DNA from 3 places in the Kitasatospora sp. NPDC023385 genome. Region 1 is predicted to be linked to each of the others. Evidence: riboswitches for the same ligand, from Rfam matches in the RefSeq annotation. Region 1 holds a riboswitch; each other region holds the start of a gene.
The links. Region 1 has a riboswitch for cobalamin ahead of AC0B61_RS15725 (ribonucleoside-diphosphate reductase subunit alpha). Riboswitches for the same ligand answer to the same signal wherever they lie in the genome.

Region 1 (4,985 bases):
CCCAGCACCCCGACATCATCGGCGTGATCTGGTACGAGGCCAGGAAGGAGGTCGACTGGCGGGTGGCCGGATCCGGCGCCGCCTCCGAGGCGTTCGCCGCCGGGGTCGCCGCGCCCCGCTACGACACGCCCTGGACCGTCCGCTCCGAGCCGGCCCTGACCGTCGCCCAGCCCGCCCCCGTGCCCACCCCCGACCCGCCGGCCTCCGCCAGCCCCCCGGCCACCAGCCCCAAGCCCCCGGCGAAGAAGCCGACCTCCCCCGCGACCCGGCCCCGGTCGAGTTCCACGCCCGCCGGGTGAGCGCGCCACCGCCCCGGCCCGCGTACCGGCCGACGACACCGCAGCAGGGAGGCGAGAGCTTCGTGACCCACCCCGTCATGCCCCGGACCTGGCGCCGCCGCCCCCGCCCGTGGTGGTGGCTCGCGCCGGCCGTCGCGATCGCCCTGGCCCTGTGCGCGGTCCTGCTCCCGCAGGACCCGCGGCAGCCCGCCCGGGCGACCACCGCCGTCACCCCGCTGCCCGCCGCCACCGCCGGGGAGATCTGCTCCACCGGGGAGAACCGCTACCCGTCGCAGGCCGTCGACTCCGGCCGCTACCTGATCAACCCCAACGAGTGGAACGCCACCGGCGGCCTCTGCATCAGCAGCACCGGCGCCGGCACCGACTTCCGGGTGACCCGCAGCGGCATCAGCCCCGCCAGCCTCACCGACCCGGACCGCGGCCCCGGCGCCTACCCGCACATCAGCACCCAGCTCCAGCCCGGCACCGGCCCGCTGCCCATCCCGGTCGGCAACCTGCGGTACGCGACCAGCAGCTGGCACACCACCCAGGTCGACAGCGGCGTCTACAACGTCTCGTACGACGTCTGGTACAGCAACAGCCGGACCAGCTGCTCCTTCACCGAGAGCGCCGAGCTGATGATCTGGCTGCGCGGCAACGGCAAGACCCCGTTCGGCCAACGCACCGGCGACCTGCAGGTCGGCGGCGCCTCCTACCGCGTGTACGAGGCGCCGAAGAAGAGCAGCCACACCCTGATCACCTACGAGACGGCCACCGGCACGACCTCCGTCACCGACCTCGACCTGCGGGCCTTCACCCGCGACGCCGTCCAGCGCGGCTACGTCCCCGCCGGGTCCTACCTGTGCGCCGTCCAGGCCGGGTTCGAGATCTGGGACGGCGGCGCCGGGCTCAGCAGCGACTCGTTCACGTTCCAGGCCGCCGCCGGCGCGCCCAGCGGCGCGATCACCTCGGCCCTGCCCGGCCTCTGCCTGGACAGCCGGGTGACGGGCGACCCCTCCGCGGTCGGCGCCGGCACCTGCGACGGCTCCGCCCAGCAGACCTGGACCATGGGGGACGACGGCTCGATCGGCCAGTCCGGGCGCTGCGTCGAGGACCCCGCCATCGGTTTCCCCGTCCTCACCGGCTGCACCTCGCGCCCCGACCAACGGTGGCGGGTGACCCCCACGGGGCAGCTCGTGAACCAGGACACCGGGCGCTGCGTCGAGAACCCGGCGGCCGCCGCGGGCACCGCCCCGGGCACCGCCGCAACGGGCGCGCCAGGGGCCGCCGCGGGGGCCTCCACGGCCCCCGGCACGGGCGCCCGGGCCCAGGTGTCGATGCGCCCCTGCGAGGCCCGTACGGCCCAGGAATGGCACCCCCCGACCTGAGCGGAGCACCGGCCAGGCCGGAGGGACCATGCCGCCGAGCGTGCCGCGCGACACAACATGTGGGGCTGCATCGGACTCACAGCACTACATGTATGCTCACTCCTGCTGTCGAAGCAGGGGAACCCGGTGCGAATCCGGGACTGCCCCGCAGCGGTGAGCGGGCGGCTCCACGAGCCCCACCCGCGAGTCCGAGTACCTGCCGACGGCGTGCGCCACGGCCCTCCCGCAGAGGCCGCGCCAGCACCAGCAGTACCCCCTCCGGGCCTCGCGGGCGGGCCGGGGAGACACCGTCGCGCGACGCCGCCTGCGTTCGTGCCGTGCTCCCCTGCCCCGATCGCCCGGTGCCCCGATCACGCCGCCGATCGCCGCCAGGAGAGAGCGCCTTGACCACCGCTGCCTCAGCCACCCTGCCCGCCCAGGGCTCCGGTACCGCCTTCACCGACCCGAAGGTCTCCGACCCCGGCGGCGCGCTGCTGCGGCTGCTCACCGACCGCAGCGCCGACCTCCCCGAGGTCGACCCCGGCCATGTCGCCGCCGCCGCACTGCGCGGCCGCCACGCCGGCTCGGACTTCGCCGAACTGCGCGGGCTGGCCGTCGACGCCGCCGCGTCGATGATCGCCGAGGACCCCCAGTACTCGAAGCTGGCAGCCCGCCTGCTCGCCCTCGAGATCGTCGACGAGGCGAACAGCCAGGGCTCCACGACCTTCGCCGCCTCGATCGCCGTCGGCCACACCGAGGGCCTGATCGGCGACACCACCGCGGAGTTCGTCGCCAAGCACGCCCCCGCCCTGGACGCGCTCATCGACACCGCGGGCGACGACCGCTTCGAGTACTTCGGCCTGCGCACCGTGCAGTCCCGCTACCTGCTGCGCCACCCGATCACCCGCAAGGTGATCGAGACCCCGCAGCACTTCCTGCTCCGCGTCGCCTGTGGCCTGGCGGTCGGCGACAACGAGCAGTCCGTGCGCGAAGTCGCCGAGCTGTACGGCCTGATGAGCCGCCTGGAGTACCTGACCTCCTCGCCGACGCTCTTCAACTCCGGCACCCGCCACCCCCAGATGTCGAGCTGCTACCTGCTCGACTCGCCGCTGGACAACCTGGACTCGATCTACAACCGCTACGCGCAGATCGCCCGCCTGTCCAAGCACGCCGGCGGCATCGGCCTGTCCTACTCGCGCATCCGCTCGCGCGGCAGCCTGATCCGCGGCACCAACGGCAAGTCCAACGGCATCGTGCCGTTCCTGCGCACCCTCGACTCCTCCGTCGCCGCCGTCAACCAGGGCGGCCGCCGCAAGGGCGCGGCCTGCGTCTACCTGGAGACCTGGCACGCCGACATCGAGGAGTTCCTGGAACTCCGCGACAACACCGGCGAAGAGGCCCGGCGCACCCACAACCTCAACCTGGCGCACTGGATCCCGGACGAGTTCATGCGCCGGGTCAACGCCAACGAGGACTGGTCGCTGTTCTCCCCGGCCGACGTGCCCGAACTGGTCGACCTGTGGGGCTCCGACTTCGACGAGGCCTACCGCAAGGCCGAGCTGGCCGGCAAGGCCGTGCGCACCATCCCCGCGCAGACCCTGTACGCCCGCATGATGCGCACCCTGGCGCAGACCGGCAACGGCTGGATGACCTTCAAGGACGCCTCCAACCGCGCCGCCAACCAGACCGCCCTGCCCGGCCGCACGGTGCACTCCTCCAACCTGTGCACCGAGATCCTGGAGGTCACGGACGACTCCGAGACCGCCGTCTGCAACCTCGGGTCGGTCAACCTCGGCGCCCACGTCGCCCCCGGCGCCACCGCCGACGACCTGCTGAACGCCATGGACTGGGACCGGCTGGACGCCACCGTGCGCACCGCCGTCACCTTCCTCGACCGCGTCGTGGACATCAACTTCTACCCGACGTCCGAAGCCGGCACGTCCAACTCCCGCTGGCGCCCGGTCGGCCTCGGCGTGATGGGCCTGCAGGACGTCTTCTTCAAGCTGCGCCTCGACTTCGACTCGGCCGCGGCCGAGCAGCTGTCGACGATGATCGCCGAGCGGATCATGCTCACCGCCTACGAGCGCTCCGCCGACCTGGCCGAACGGCTCGGCCGCCACGAGGCCTACGGCGAGACCCGCGCCGCCCGCGGCGAACTGCACATCGACCACTTCCCGACGGCCGCCCCGCAGTGGGCCGACCGCTGGACGGCACTGCGCGCCCGGATCGCCGAGACCGGCCTGCGCAACTCGCTGCTGCTGGCCATCGCCCCGACCGCGACCATCGCGTCCATCGCCGGCGTGTACGAGTGCATCGAGCCGCAGGTCTCCAACCTGTTCAAGCGCGAGACGCTGAGCGGCGAGTTCCTGCAGGTCAACCCGTACCTGGTGCGCGAGCTCAAGGACCTCGGCGTCTGGGACCAGCAGACCCGCGACTCGCTGCGCGACGCCAACGGCTCCGTCCAGGAGCTGAACTGGCTGCCCGCCGAGGTCCGTTCGCTCTACCGCACCGCGTGGGAGCTGCCGCAGCGCGCGCTGATCGACCTCGCCGCGGCCCGCATGCCGTACCTCGACCAGAGCCAGTCGCTGAACCTGTTCATGGCCGCGCCGACCATCGGCAAGCTCAGCTCGATGTACGCGTACGCGTGGAAGGTCGGCCTGAAGACCACCTACTACCTGCGCTCGCGCCCGGCGACCCGGATCGCCCAGGCCGCGTCCGGCACGGCCCGCACCGCCGCCCCGGTGCCGGTCGACACCCCGACCCTCACGCCGGAGGAGGAGGCCGCACTGGCCTGCTCCCTGGAGAACCCCGAGTCCTGCGAGGCCTGCCAGTGAGCACCCCCGAAGACCGCAAGATGCTGCTCGACCCCGGCTTCGAGCTGACCCTGCGCCCCATGCGGTACCCGTCGTTCTACGACCGGTACCGGGACGCCATCAAGAACACCTGGACCGTCGAGGAGGTGGACCTGCACTCCGACGTCGCCGACCTGGCGAAGCTCAGCGAGGGCGAGCGCCACCTCATCGGCCGGCTGGTCGCGTTCTTCGCCACGGGCGACTCGATCGTCGCGAACAACGTGGTGCTGAGCCTCTACAAGCACATCAACTCCCCGGAGGCGCGGCTCTACCTGTCGCGCCAGCTGTTCGAGGAGGCCGTGCACGTCCAGTTCTACCTGACGCTGCTCGACACCTACCTTCCGGACCCGGAGGACCGCAACGCGGCCTTCGCCGCGGTGGAGAACATCCCCTCCATCCACCAGAAGGCCCAGTTCTGCTTCAAGTACATGAACGCGGTCGACCACATCGACTCGCTGCAGACGAAGCAGGACAGGCGGGCGTTCCTG
Region 2 (4,985 bases), on a different contig from region 1:
ACGCGGTGTACGAGCGGCTGCCGGCGCAGGGCAAGGCGCTCTACCACCTGATCGGCGTGCACCCCGGCCCGTTCCTGTCGGCCGGGCTCGCGCAGGCGGCGGGCATCGAGCGGGCCGCACGGGTGCTGTCGGAGCTGCGCGCCACCCACCTGGTGGACGAGGTGGTGGACGACGACACGTCCGAGAAGCGCTTCCGCGCCCACGACGTGGTGCGGCTGCACGCCTACGGCCGGGTCCGGGACCTGCCGGACCGGGCCGAACTGCTCGCCCGGGTGGTGGCGTACTTCCGCGGCCGGGCCTCGCGGGCGGACCGGTCGATGGGGCCCCGGCTGCGGTTGCAGGACCCGAGCGGCGACGGGCTGCCGGGATTCCCGTCCGGCGCCGCCGCGCTGGAGTGGCTGCACGCCGAGCGGGCCAACCTGCGCGCGGTGGTGGAGGCGGCGGCCGAGCAGGGCTGGCACGGCGAGGTGTGGCGCCTGTGCGAGTCGCTCTGGCCGCTGTACCACGGTCGCAAGCTCTACCAGGACTGGATCGCCACCCACCGGCTCGGGGTCGAGTCGGCGCACTGGGACAACCAGCCGGACGCCGTGGTCCGGATGCGCAACCAGCTGGCCCGCGCCCACTACGAGCGCAAGGAGTACCCGCTCGCTGCCGAGCAGTTGGCGCTGGCGGCGGAGCAGCTGCCGCTGGTGACCAGGCGCCAGGTGGCGGGGGTGCTGCACGAGACGGACGGCCTGCTCTGTCTGGCTGACGGCCGCCCGGGCCGGGCGGTGGAACGGTTCGCGCTGGCCCTGGAGGAGAACCGGGGCGACCCGCACGGCGAGATCGTGCAGAGCTACAACGTGGCGCAGGCACTGATCGCCGACGCTCGCCCGGACGAGGCACTGACCGTGCTGGCCGGGGCCGCCGCGCAGGCCGGTGCCACCGGGGATGACGACATGCTGATGAAGCTGCCGCTGGTGACCGCCCGGGCCCACCGGGCGCTGGGGCAGCTCGCTCCCGCCGTCGCGCACGCCGAGGACTGCGTCCGGAGGGCGAAGGCGCGGAGCCAGTACGCGAAGGAGGCCCAGGCGCACACCCTGCTGGTCTCCCTCGCCGCGGAACTGGACGACCCGGAGCTGGCCGAGCGCAGCCGGGCCCGGCTGCGGGAGCTGGCCGGCTAGGGCCCGGTGGTGAAGGACACCCGGGTGCGGTGCCTGCCGCTGCGGACGGTGAGGCCGTGCTCGGGGAGGCCGGCCGGGTCGCCGCCGTCGGCGAGCCAGCAGGCCACGGCGGAGCCGAGCAGCAGCGGGTCGAGGACGGGATCGGGGCAGCCGAAGTCCCGTTCGGCGCGGGCTTCGAGCAGCAGGCCGCCGGGCAGCCGGAGCAGGTGGAGGGCGGGGCCGAGGGCGGCCACCGCGACGGTGAGGCCGGGGAGTTCGGCGGTGGTGGCGGTGAGCCAGTCGACGGCCGGGCGTTCGGCGTGCGGCTCGGTGCGGGCGAGGACTTCGGCGGTGTACCGCAGGGCGTCGTTGGGGTGGTCGTCAGTGAGGGCGTGGAAGCCGCGCGGGGTGTGGTCGTCGGGCTGGAACGGGTAGCGGCGCAGACTGACCTCGGTGCCGTCGCTCTTGCCCTCGACGTCGTACGCGGTGGGCCCGGCACTGTCCCCGGGGTCGGGCGCGGGCTTGGGGTAGGGCGGGAGGACGGCTTCGTGGGCGGGTTCGTCGAGGCCGTCGAGGAACGAGTAGAGCAACGGGCGCAGCAGTCGGGCTGATTCGCCGCGGTGGGCGAGCGAGCGGTCGGTGATGCCGGTCAGGTCGGCCTGGTCGGAGGGATCCCGGGCGAGGGCCTGTTCGAGCTGGGCGGCGAGGTCGCCGTCGGGGTCGAGGACGGGGGCGGCCTGCCCGAAGGCGTAGCTGGGGGAGCGCGGGTCGAGTTCGGCGGCGCCGGTGGCGACGAGCACGGTGGGCCGTTCCAGGGCGGCGCTGTAGACGGAGACCGAGCCGTGGTCGCCGATCACGCAGTCGGCGGCGACCAGGGCGGCCTGCCAGCCCCGGTGGGGCGGGACCAGGCGCAGGCCCATCCGGCGGGCGTCGTCGAGCAGGGCTTCGGGGTCGTGCCGGCTCCAGATGTTGGGGTGCAGGACGACGGCGACGGTGTACTCGTCGGCGGGCAGGCGGCGGACCAGGCGCTGGGGCAGGTCGGGGCGGCGGCCGAGTAACGAGTGCTTGCTCCAGGTGGAGTTGACGACGACGAGGCGGCGGCCGTCGACGGCGCCGAGCGCGGCACGGTAGGCGTCGCGGGAGCGCCGGCTGCGCAGCATCCGGTCGAAGCACGGGTCGCCGACGACCTGGGCGACGTCCAGGGCCTCGGGGCAGGAGGTCCGCAGGCGGTCCAGCTGTTCGGGGTGGGAGAGGCCGAGGACGTCGACGAACACCCTTCCGCGGTGGGTGAGTTCGTTGCGGGAGAGGCCGGCGGCGCTGGTCGTGTCGCCGGTGGACTCGGTCACCAGGCGGTTGTAGCCGGCGCCGTGCGGGAGGACGACGAGGCGGGCGTCCAGGCGGTGCATGGAGGAGTGGACGGCGCAGGCGACGGCCAGGTCGAAGTGGTGCCGGACGGCGTCCTCCCAGTCCAGCACGGTGAAGCCGGGCAGGCCGCGCAGGTATTCGTCCAGGGCGCGGTCGGCGAAGGCGGAGCCGGGGTTGACGGTGAAGTACCGGGCGATGCCGTCCGGTTTCAGCAGGGTGAGGACGTCCAGGACGCGGGTGGCCGAGGTGAGGGTACGGGCGACCGCCAGCACGTGGGCCTTGACCGGGAGGGTGTTCCACCGGTCGGCGGGCCAGGCGTGGGGGTGGGACGGCACACCATGATCGTACTCATCCGGGCCGCCGTGGGTGCGGTTTCCCGAGTGTCGGTCAGCCCGCTGCCGCGCTCGGCTCGTGGTGCTCGGCGGCGGCGCATTCGTCGAGCAGGGGGCGCATGCTCTCGTCCACGAGCTGGTAGCGCACCACACGTCCGTCCTTGTCGCCGCTGACCACGCCCGCCGTGCGGAGCAGCCGCAGGGCCTGGGAGACGGCGGGGTCGCGCATGCCGGTGGCGACCGCGAGGTCGGTGACGGCGAGCGGGCCGGCCCGGTGGAGGGCGAGCAGCAGGGCGAGCCGCCCCGGGTCGGCGAGCAGGGAGAAGCGCTCGGACCAGGACCGGACGTGCGCGGTGTCGCCGATGGCGGCGATGGCCTCGCAGACCCGGTGCCCGTCGATGGTGCGGTGGCCCGCGCGGTCGGCCGGTACGAGATGCATGCGGACATTCTTGCAGGCGGGTGCCTGTGATCCTGGACACCTGCGCAGGTGCGCAGCCTTGCATGGGTAGGGGCGCGGCCCCTACGGTGTTCCCCGCCGTGGTGCTCGGGAAGACCGGTGACGGACCCTCAGGGGGCCGGAGTCCGGAGCGGCCCTCGCCACTGTGATCGGGTCATTCCTTCGTCCTCGACGGAATGCCGTCCGTGTCCACGATGCCACTGGGTGCCTCGCGCGCCTGGGAAGGCGGACCCGGACGTCCCGTAAGCCAGGAGACCGGCCACGGCACTTCACGAACTGTTTCCACGAGGTGTTGGAGCGTGATCCGGAGATGACCCTGCCCGAAATCGCCGCCGCGGATGCGAAGGCGGTGCCCTCGGTGCTGCCCACCTTCCGGTGGCGGCGCGAGGACACCGTACGCACGGCCGGGCTGATGGGGGTGATCCTGGCCATGCACGTGGTGGCCTTCGGGACGCTCGTCTTCCTGGTCGCACCCGAGCGGTACGCGGTCGGTACCCAGGTCTTCGGGGTGGGCCTGGGTATCACCGCGTACACCCTCGGCATGCGGCACGCCTTCGACGCCGACCACATCGCGGTGATCGACAACACCACCCGCAAGCTGATGGCGGACGGCAAGCGGCCGGTCTCGGTCGGCTTCTGGTTCGCGCTCGGGCACTCCTCGATGGTGGTGGTGATGGCCGCGCTGGTGGCGGGCGGCGCGCAGCTGGCGAACACGCTGATGGACGACGAGTCGGCGACCCACAAGTGGCTCGGCGTGGTCGGGACGACCACCTCCGGGGTGTTCCTCTACCTGATCGGCGCGCTCAACCTGGCGGCGCTGCTCGGCATCGTGAAGGTGTTCCGGTCGATGCGGGCCGGGCAGTACGACGAGGCGGAGCTGGAGGCGCACCTCGACTCGCGCGGCTTCATGGCCCGGGTGCTGAACCGGGCGACCCGCTCGATCACCCGGCCCGGGCAGATGTTCCCGGTGGGCATGGTGCTCGGCCTGGGCTTCGACACCGCGACCGAGGTCACCCTGATGGTGATGGCCGGCTCCGGTGCGGCCTCCGGGCTGCCCTGGTACGCGATCGTCTGCCTGCCGCTGCTGTTCGCGGCCGGGATGAGCCTGTTCGACACGCTGGACGGGACCTTCATGAACTTCGCGTACCAGTGGGCCTTCGCCAACCCGGTGCGCAAGGTGTACTACAACCTGACCATCACCGGGCTGTCGATCGCGGTGGCCTTCGTCATCGGCACCATCGAGCTGGTCGGGGTGCTGCACGAGAAGCTCGACCTGACCGACCCGGTGACCGGCTGGATCGCGGAGATCTCGTTGGACAACGTCGGCTACGCGATCGCCGGGCTGTTCGTCGTGGTCTGGGCGGCGGCGATCGCGTACTGGAAGCTCGCCCGGGTCGAGAAGCGCTGGACGCCCCACGAGTCGTGAGGGCGCTCCGGATCGGGGGTGCTCGGCGGGCGGTTTGGGGTGGGGGTTCGTAGGCTCGACGCATGGCGGATGCGTACGCGGGTCGGCGGGAGCGGGTGAGGGAGCACTGCGGTGCGGCCGGGGCCGATGCGGCGCTGATCACCCGGGCGGCGAACGTGCGGTACCTGACGGGCTGCGCGCCCTGCGGGGCGACGCTGCTGCTGACCAGGGAGCGGGCGCTGCTCGCGCTGCCCGACGACCTGCCGCCGGACGACTCCGGGGAG
Region 3 (4,985 bases), on a different contig from region 1:
GGTGCGGGCCTGCGCGGCGTGGGCGCCGGCTTCGGTGGCGCCACGGGCAGCAGGCCGCTGGACGCCACCACGGCCGGCCGTGGCCTGGAGGTCGAGGACGGGCGAGTCGAGGATCAGGCCCCGGACGGCGTGCGACCAGGCGGAACGGGCCGCGGTCTGCAGGACCATGGTGGCGCCGGTGGACCAGCCGTAGAGGATCACCCGGCCCGCGCCGTTCTCCAGCGCCAGCCGGAGCGCCGCCTCGACGTCGCGCCACTCGGTATCGCCGACGTGGACGGGACCGGAGCCGGAGCCGGAGCCGGGGCGGTTCGGGGCGGCGGGGGCGCCCTCGTCGCCGCGGTAGGTGACCACGAGCGCGGGCAGGCCGAGGCGGTCGAGGACGGGAAGGACCGGCAGGGCCTGCCCGCGGTCGGCCCCGGCCCCGTGCACGAGGATCACCCAGGTGCCGCGCTTGCCGTCGAGGTACCAGGCGGGAAGGGCGCCGAGTTCGCCGTCGGCGGCCACCTCGGTGTACGCGAGGCCGAACGCCCGGACGGGGTCGCCGAGGTGGACGCGCGGAGTGAAGCGGACCACGGTGCCGGGCGCCAGGGTGCCCTGGTCCGCGCGGACGAGCCGGCGGGTGACGCCCCGCTCGTCGCTGTGCAGGACCTCCCCGACGACCGCGTGCCCGCCGTCGTCCCACTCGACCGCCCAGCGGCCGGGGCGCAGGCTCTCGGGGCCGCCGGTGAAGGTGACCCGGCCAGGGCCGACGCTCCGGACCACGACCGGGCCGGACTCCCGGACGGCGGTCGCCGGGTGGACCATCCGCTCGGAGGCCCGGCGGCCGATCACCAGGAAGGCGACCCCGGCCCCGGCCCCGACGGCGGCGGCGGCCGCCACGACGGCGGCGGTTCCCCAGCGCATAACGTTCCCCGCTCTGTTGGTCACGGACCGGACGGTGTTCGTGCACCAGTTCACCGGCGCCCCGACCGCCCGGCCAGCGGATTGGGCCGTCCGGGTCACGAATCGGGGCGGGAGCGCGGCGCCGGGACGCGGCGGCAGCGGCGGCGTCAGGACCCGGCGGCGTCGAGGAGCTGCCAGAAGCGGGGGGTGACGGCGTCGGCGGTCGGGGGCGGGGTGGCGCGGGTGGTGGCGCCCCAGTGGGTGGGGATCTGGTGTTCCTGCTGGAGGGCGGTGAGGGCGGCGGCGAGGACGTCGGAGGGAGCCGGGACGATGCGGGCGAGGGCGCGGAGGTGGGGCTGCCAGCGGCCGGCGGCGCACTGGCGCAGGAGGCGGTCGAGGGCGTCCCGGCGCCCGGTGGCCTCGACGAGTTCGGGCAGGCTGAGGCCGAGGACGTCGGCGAGGGCGCGGGTCTGTTCCTCGTCGCCCTCCCACTGGCCCGTCAGTTCGGCCTGCCGGTAGGCGGACAGGGCGGTGCCGGTGCGTTCGGCGACGGCCGCCTGGCCGAGCTCGCGGGCGAGGCGGTGGTCGCGCAGGCCGGTCGGGCGGGTGTCCATCAGCTGGGCGGCGGGGCACCAGAGGGCGCGGGCGAGGGCGATGAACTCCGCTTCGTCCGGGCGCAGCCAGCCGCTCTCCCAGGCGAGGACGTGGGCGGGCAGCAGCCGGACGCCGTGGGCGGCCATGCCCTCGGCGACCTGCTCGGCGGTCAGGCCGAGGCCGGCCCGATGGGCGCGGGCGGCCGCGGGCGAGAACGGCACCGGGGGCGGGGTGGCGGGGGGCTTTCTGCGACGCATGCCCCCGAACGTAGGGGCGGATCGCGGGGCGGCCCCAGCAACCGAACCCACGAAGCGGCCCGTACCGCAGGCGCGCCGCGCTGGGTGATCCCACAGGACGTCAGCCGGTCCGCCCGTGTGACCAACCCCTCCGTGACCTCGGTTGACTCCCGCTTCGGCCGCGTGATGGGATCCTGAGGCCAATCGGAGGCATGGAGAGGAAGCCGGTGCGAGTCCGGCGCGGTCCCGCCACTGTCACCGGGGAGCACGCTCGGAAGTATCGCCACGGCGGACCGTCAGAAGCCGCTGGAAGGCCCCGGGAGTGCGTTCGACCCGGAAGCCAGGAGACTCTCGCCCCCGCTACGTCGATCCAGGGCGCGGACCCTGAGTGAGGACACGCACGCGATGCAGGCTGCCCCGCCCCGTCGGCCTCCCGGCCGTCTTCCGCAGTGCTGTCCCCCGCCGGGTTGTTCCCCGTCGAGCTGTCTTCCGTCGTGCGGCCGATAGCCGTGCCGGCGCCGACCGCGCCCGGTCCGGCGGGCCGCCCCCTAACCCGCGCCGCCGCGTTCGCGCTGGGCGCCGTCGCGGGCTACGCCGCCGACGCCCGCTTCGCCGATCCCCGCCGGGGCCACCCGGTGGCCGTCTTCGGCGGCGCCGCGACCCGGCTGGAGCGCCGGCTGTGGCGCGACGACCGTGCGGTCGGCGCCGGGTACACGGCGCTGTGCGCGGGCGCGGTCGCGGCGGGCGCGCTCGCCCTGGACCGTACGGTGGGCCGGCGCCCGCTGGGCCGGGCGGCGCTGGCGGCGGCCGCGACGTGGACGGTGCTCGGCGGCACCTCGCTGACCCGGGAGGCGCGCACCATCGGCCGCGCCCTGAAGGACGGGGACCTGCCGGCCGCGCGGGAGCGGCTGCCGCACCTGTGCGGGCGCGACCCGAGCGCGCTGGACGAGCAGCAGATCGCCCGGGCGGTGGTCGAGTCGGTGGCCGAGAACACCGCCGACGCCGTGGTGAACGCGCTGACCTGGGGCGCCCTCGCGGGCACACCCGGGCTGCTGGCCTTCCGCGCCGTGAACACCCTGGACGCCATGGTGGGCCACCGTTCGCCGCGCTACGCCCGGTTCGGCTGGGCGTCGGCCCGGCTGGACGACCTGGCGGGGTGGCCGGGCGCCCGGCTGACGGCGCTGCTGACGGTGGCCGCCGCCCCGCAGCCCCGTACCGCGTGGCGCGTCTGGCGGCGCGACGGCTCCTCGCACCCGAGCCCGAACGCGGGCCAGGCCGAGTCGGCGTTCGCGGGCGCCGTGGGCGTACGGCTGGGCGGCACCCTGCGGTACGGCACGGTGGGCTCCCCGGGCGACGGCGGGGGGAGGGTGGAGCACCGGCCGGTCCTGGGCGCGGAGCTGCGGCCGGTGACGGTGGACGACATCGAGCGGGCCTGCGTGCTCTCTCGGCGGGTGGGCGTGCTGGCACTGGGTACGACGGTCGCGGGGCATCTGGCGATCAGGGCGTTGGGCACGAGCAGGAGGAGGGGAAGGGCATGAGCAACGCGCTGCTGGTCGCCGGGACGACCTCGGACGCGGGCAAGAGCGTGGTGACGGCCGGCATCTGCCGCTGGCTGGTCCGCCAGGGGGTGCGGGTCGCGCCGTTCAAGGCGCAGAACATGTCGCTGAACTCCTTCGTCACCGCCGACGGCGCCGAGATCGGCCGCGCCCAGGCGATGCAGGCGCAGGCCGCCCGGGTGGAGCCGGAGGCGGCGATGAACCCGGTGCTGCTCAAGCCCGGCGCGGACGGCCGCAGCCAGGTGGTGCTGCTGGGCAGGCCGGTCGCCGAGGTGGGCGCGCTGGACTACCGCGAGCGCAAGCCCGTGCTGCTGGAGCGCGCCCTGGAGTGCCTGGCCGACCTGCGCCGGCGCTACGACGTGGTCGTCTGCGAGGGCGCCGGCTCGCCCGCCGAGATCAACCTGCGCGACCGTGACATCGCCAACATGGGACTGGCCACGGCTGCCGGGCTGCCGGTGGTGGTGGTCGGGGACATCGACCGCGGCGGCGTGTTCGCGGCGATGTACGGGACGCTGGCGCTGCTGTCCGCGCAGGACCAGCGGCACGTGGCGGGCTGGTTCGTCAACAAGTTCCGCGGCGACGCCCGGCTGCTCGCGCCCGGGCTGGAGATGCTGCACGAGCTGACCGGCCGTCCGGTGCTGGGCACCCTGCCGATGCTGCCCGGGCTGTGGCTGGACGCCGAGGACTCGCTGGACCTGTCGACGGTCGTGGACCGGGTCGACGCCCGCGGGCCGCTCGGCGCGGACGTGCTGCGGGTGGCCGTGGTGCGCTTCCCCCGGCTGTCCAACTTCACCGACCTGGACGCGCTCGCCCAGGAGCCCGGTGTGCTGGTGCGCTGGGCCACCAGGCCGGAGGAACTGGCCGACGCCGACCTGGTGGTGCTGCCCGGCACCCGAGCCACCGTCGCCGACCTCGCCTGGCTGCGCGAACGCGGCCTGGAGCCGGCGCTGAAGGCGCGCGCGGCGGCCGGGCTGCCGGTCCTCGGGGTGTGCGGCGGCTACCAGATGCTGGCGGGCGGGATCGTCGACGAGGTGGAGTCCAGGGCGGGCGCCGTCGACGGGCTCGGCCTGCTGCCGACGTCCGTGCGGTTCGGCGCCGAGAAGGTGCTGGCGCGGCCGGTCGGCCGGGCGTTCGGGCAGCGGGTCGAGGGGTACGAGATCCACCACGGCGTCGTCGCCGTCGAGGGCGGCGAGCCGTTCGTCACCGATGACCGGGGGCAGGCCCTGGACGGCTGCCGGGTGGGCTCGGTCTGGGGCACGACCTGGCACGGCGCGCTGGAGAACGACGGCTTCCGCCGTGAACTCCTGCGCGAGGTCGCCGCGGCGGCGGGCCGGGCGTTCGTCCCGGCGCCGGACCTCTGCTTCGCCGCGGCGCGCGAGGCCCGGCTGGACCGGCTCGGCGACCTGATCGAGGAACACGCGGACACCGACGCGCTGTGGAAGCTGATCGAGGGCGGGGTGCCGGCGGCCGGATCGCTGCCGTTCCTGCCGCCCGGGGCACCTGAGGAGGCCGGCAAGGCATGAGTGACGTCCGCTATCCGTTCACCGCGATCGTCGGCATGGCCGACCTGCGGCTCGGTCTGCTGCTGAACGCGGTCTCCCCCGCCGTCGGCGGCGTGCTGGTGCGCGGCGAGAAGGGCACCGCGAAGTCAACCATGGTGCGCGCGCTCGCCGGGCTGCTGCCGTCCATCGCCGTCGTGGACGACTGCCGCTTCGCC

Region 2: it holds a riboswitch for cobalamin, as region 1 does, so the genes downstream of both, nicT (Nickel transporter NicT) here and AC0B61_RS15725 (ribonucleoside-diphosphate reductase subunit alpha) in region 1, are expected to answer to the same signal.
Region 3: it holds a riboswitch for cobalamin, as region 1 does, so the genes downstream of both, AC0B61_RS14430 (cobalamin biosynthesis protein) here and AC0B61_RS15725 (ribonucleoside-diphosphate reductase subunit alpha) in region 1, are expected to answer to the same signal.

Annotation. Positions count from the first base shown of each region.
Region 1 is NZ_JBVOOL010000008.1:204,688-209,672, reverse strand. It holds gene AC0B61_RS15735 (glycoside hydrolase family 26 protein) at 1-299, shown strand, start outside; gene AC0B61_RS15730 (GH12 family glycosyl hydrolase domain-containing protein) at 362-1,666, shown strand; cobalamin riboswitch at 1,755-1,884, shown strand; gene AC0B61_RS15725 (ribonucleoside-diphosphate reductase subunit alpha) at 2,074-4,479, shown strand; gene AC0B61_RS15720 (ribonucleotide-diphosphate reductase subunit beta) at 4,500-4,985, shown strand, end outside.
Region 2 is NZ_JBVOOL010000014.1:108,143-113,127, reverse strand. It holds gene AC0B61_RS22535 (AAA family ATPase) at 1-1,163, shown strand, start outside; gene AC0B61_RS22530 (hypothetical protein) at 1,160-2,842, opposite strand; gene AC0B61_RS22525 (ArsR/SmtB family transcription factor) at 2,895-3,278, opposite strand; cobalamin riboswitch at 3,361-3,574, shown strand; gene nicT (Nickel transporter NicT) at 3,607-4,722, shown strand; gene AC0B61_RS22515 (M24 family metallopeptidase) at 4,785-4,985, shown strand, end outside.
Region 3 is NZ_JBVOOL010000007.1:254,109-259,093, reverse strand. It holds gene AC0B61_RS14440 (alpha/beta hydrolase) at 1-927, opposite strand, end outside; gene AC0B61_RS14435 (helix-turn-helix domain-containing protein) at 1,050-1,733, opposite strand; cobalamin riboswitch at 1,930-2,063, shown strand; gene AC0B61_RS14430 (cobalamin biosynthesis protein) at 2,222-3,250, shown strand; gene AC0B61_RS14425 (cobyric acid synthase) at 3,247-4,791, shown strand; gene AC0B61_RS14420 (putative cobaltochelatase) at 4,788-4,985, shown strand, end outside.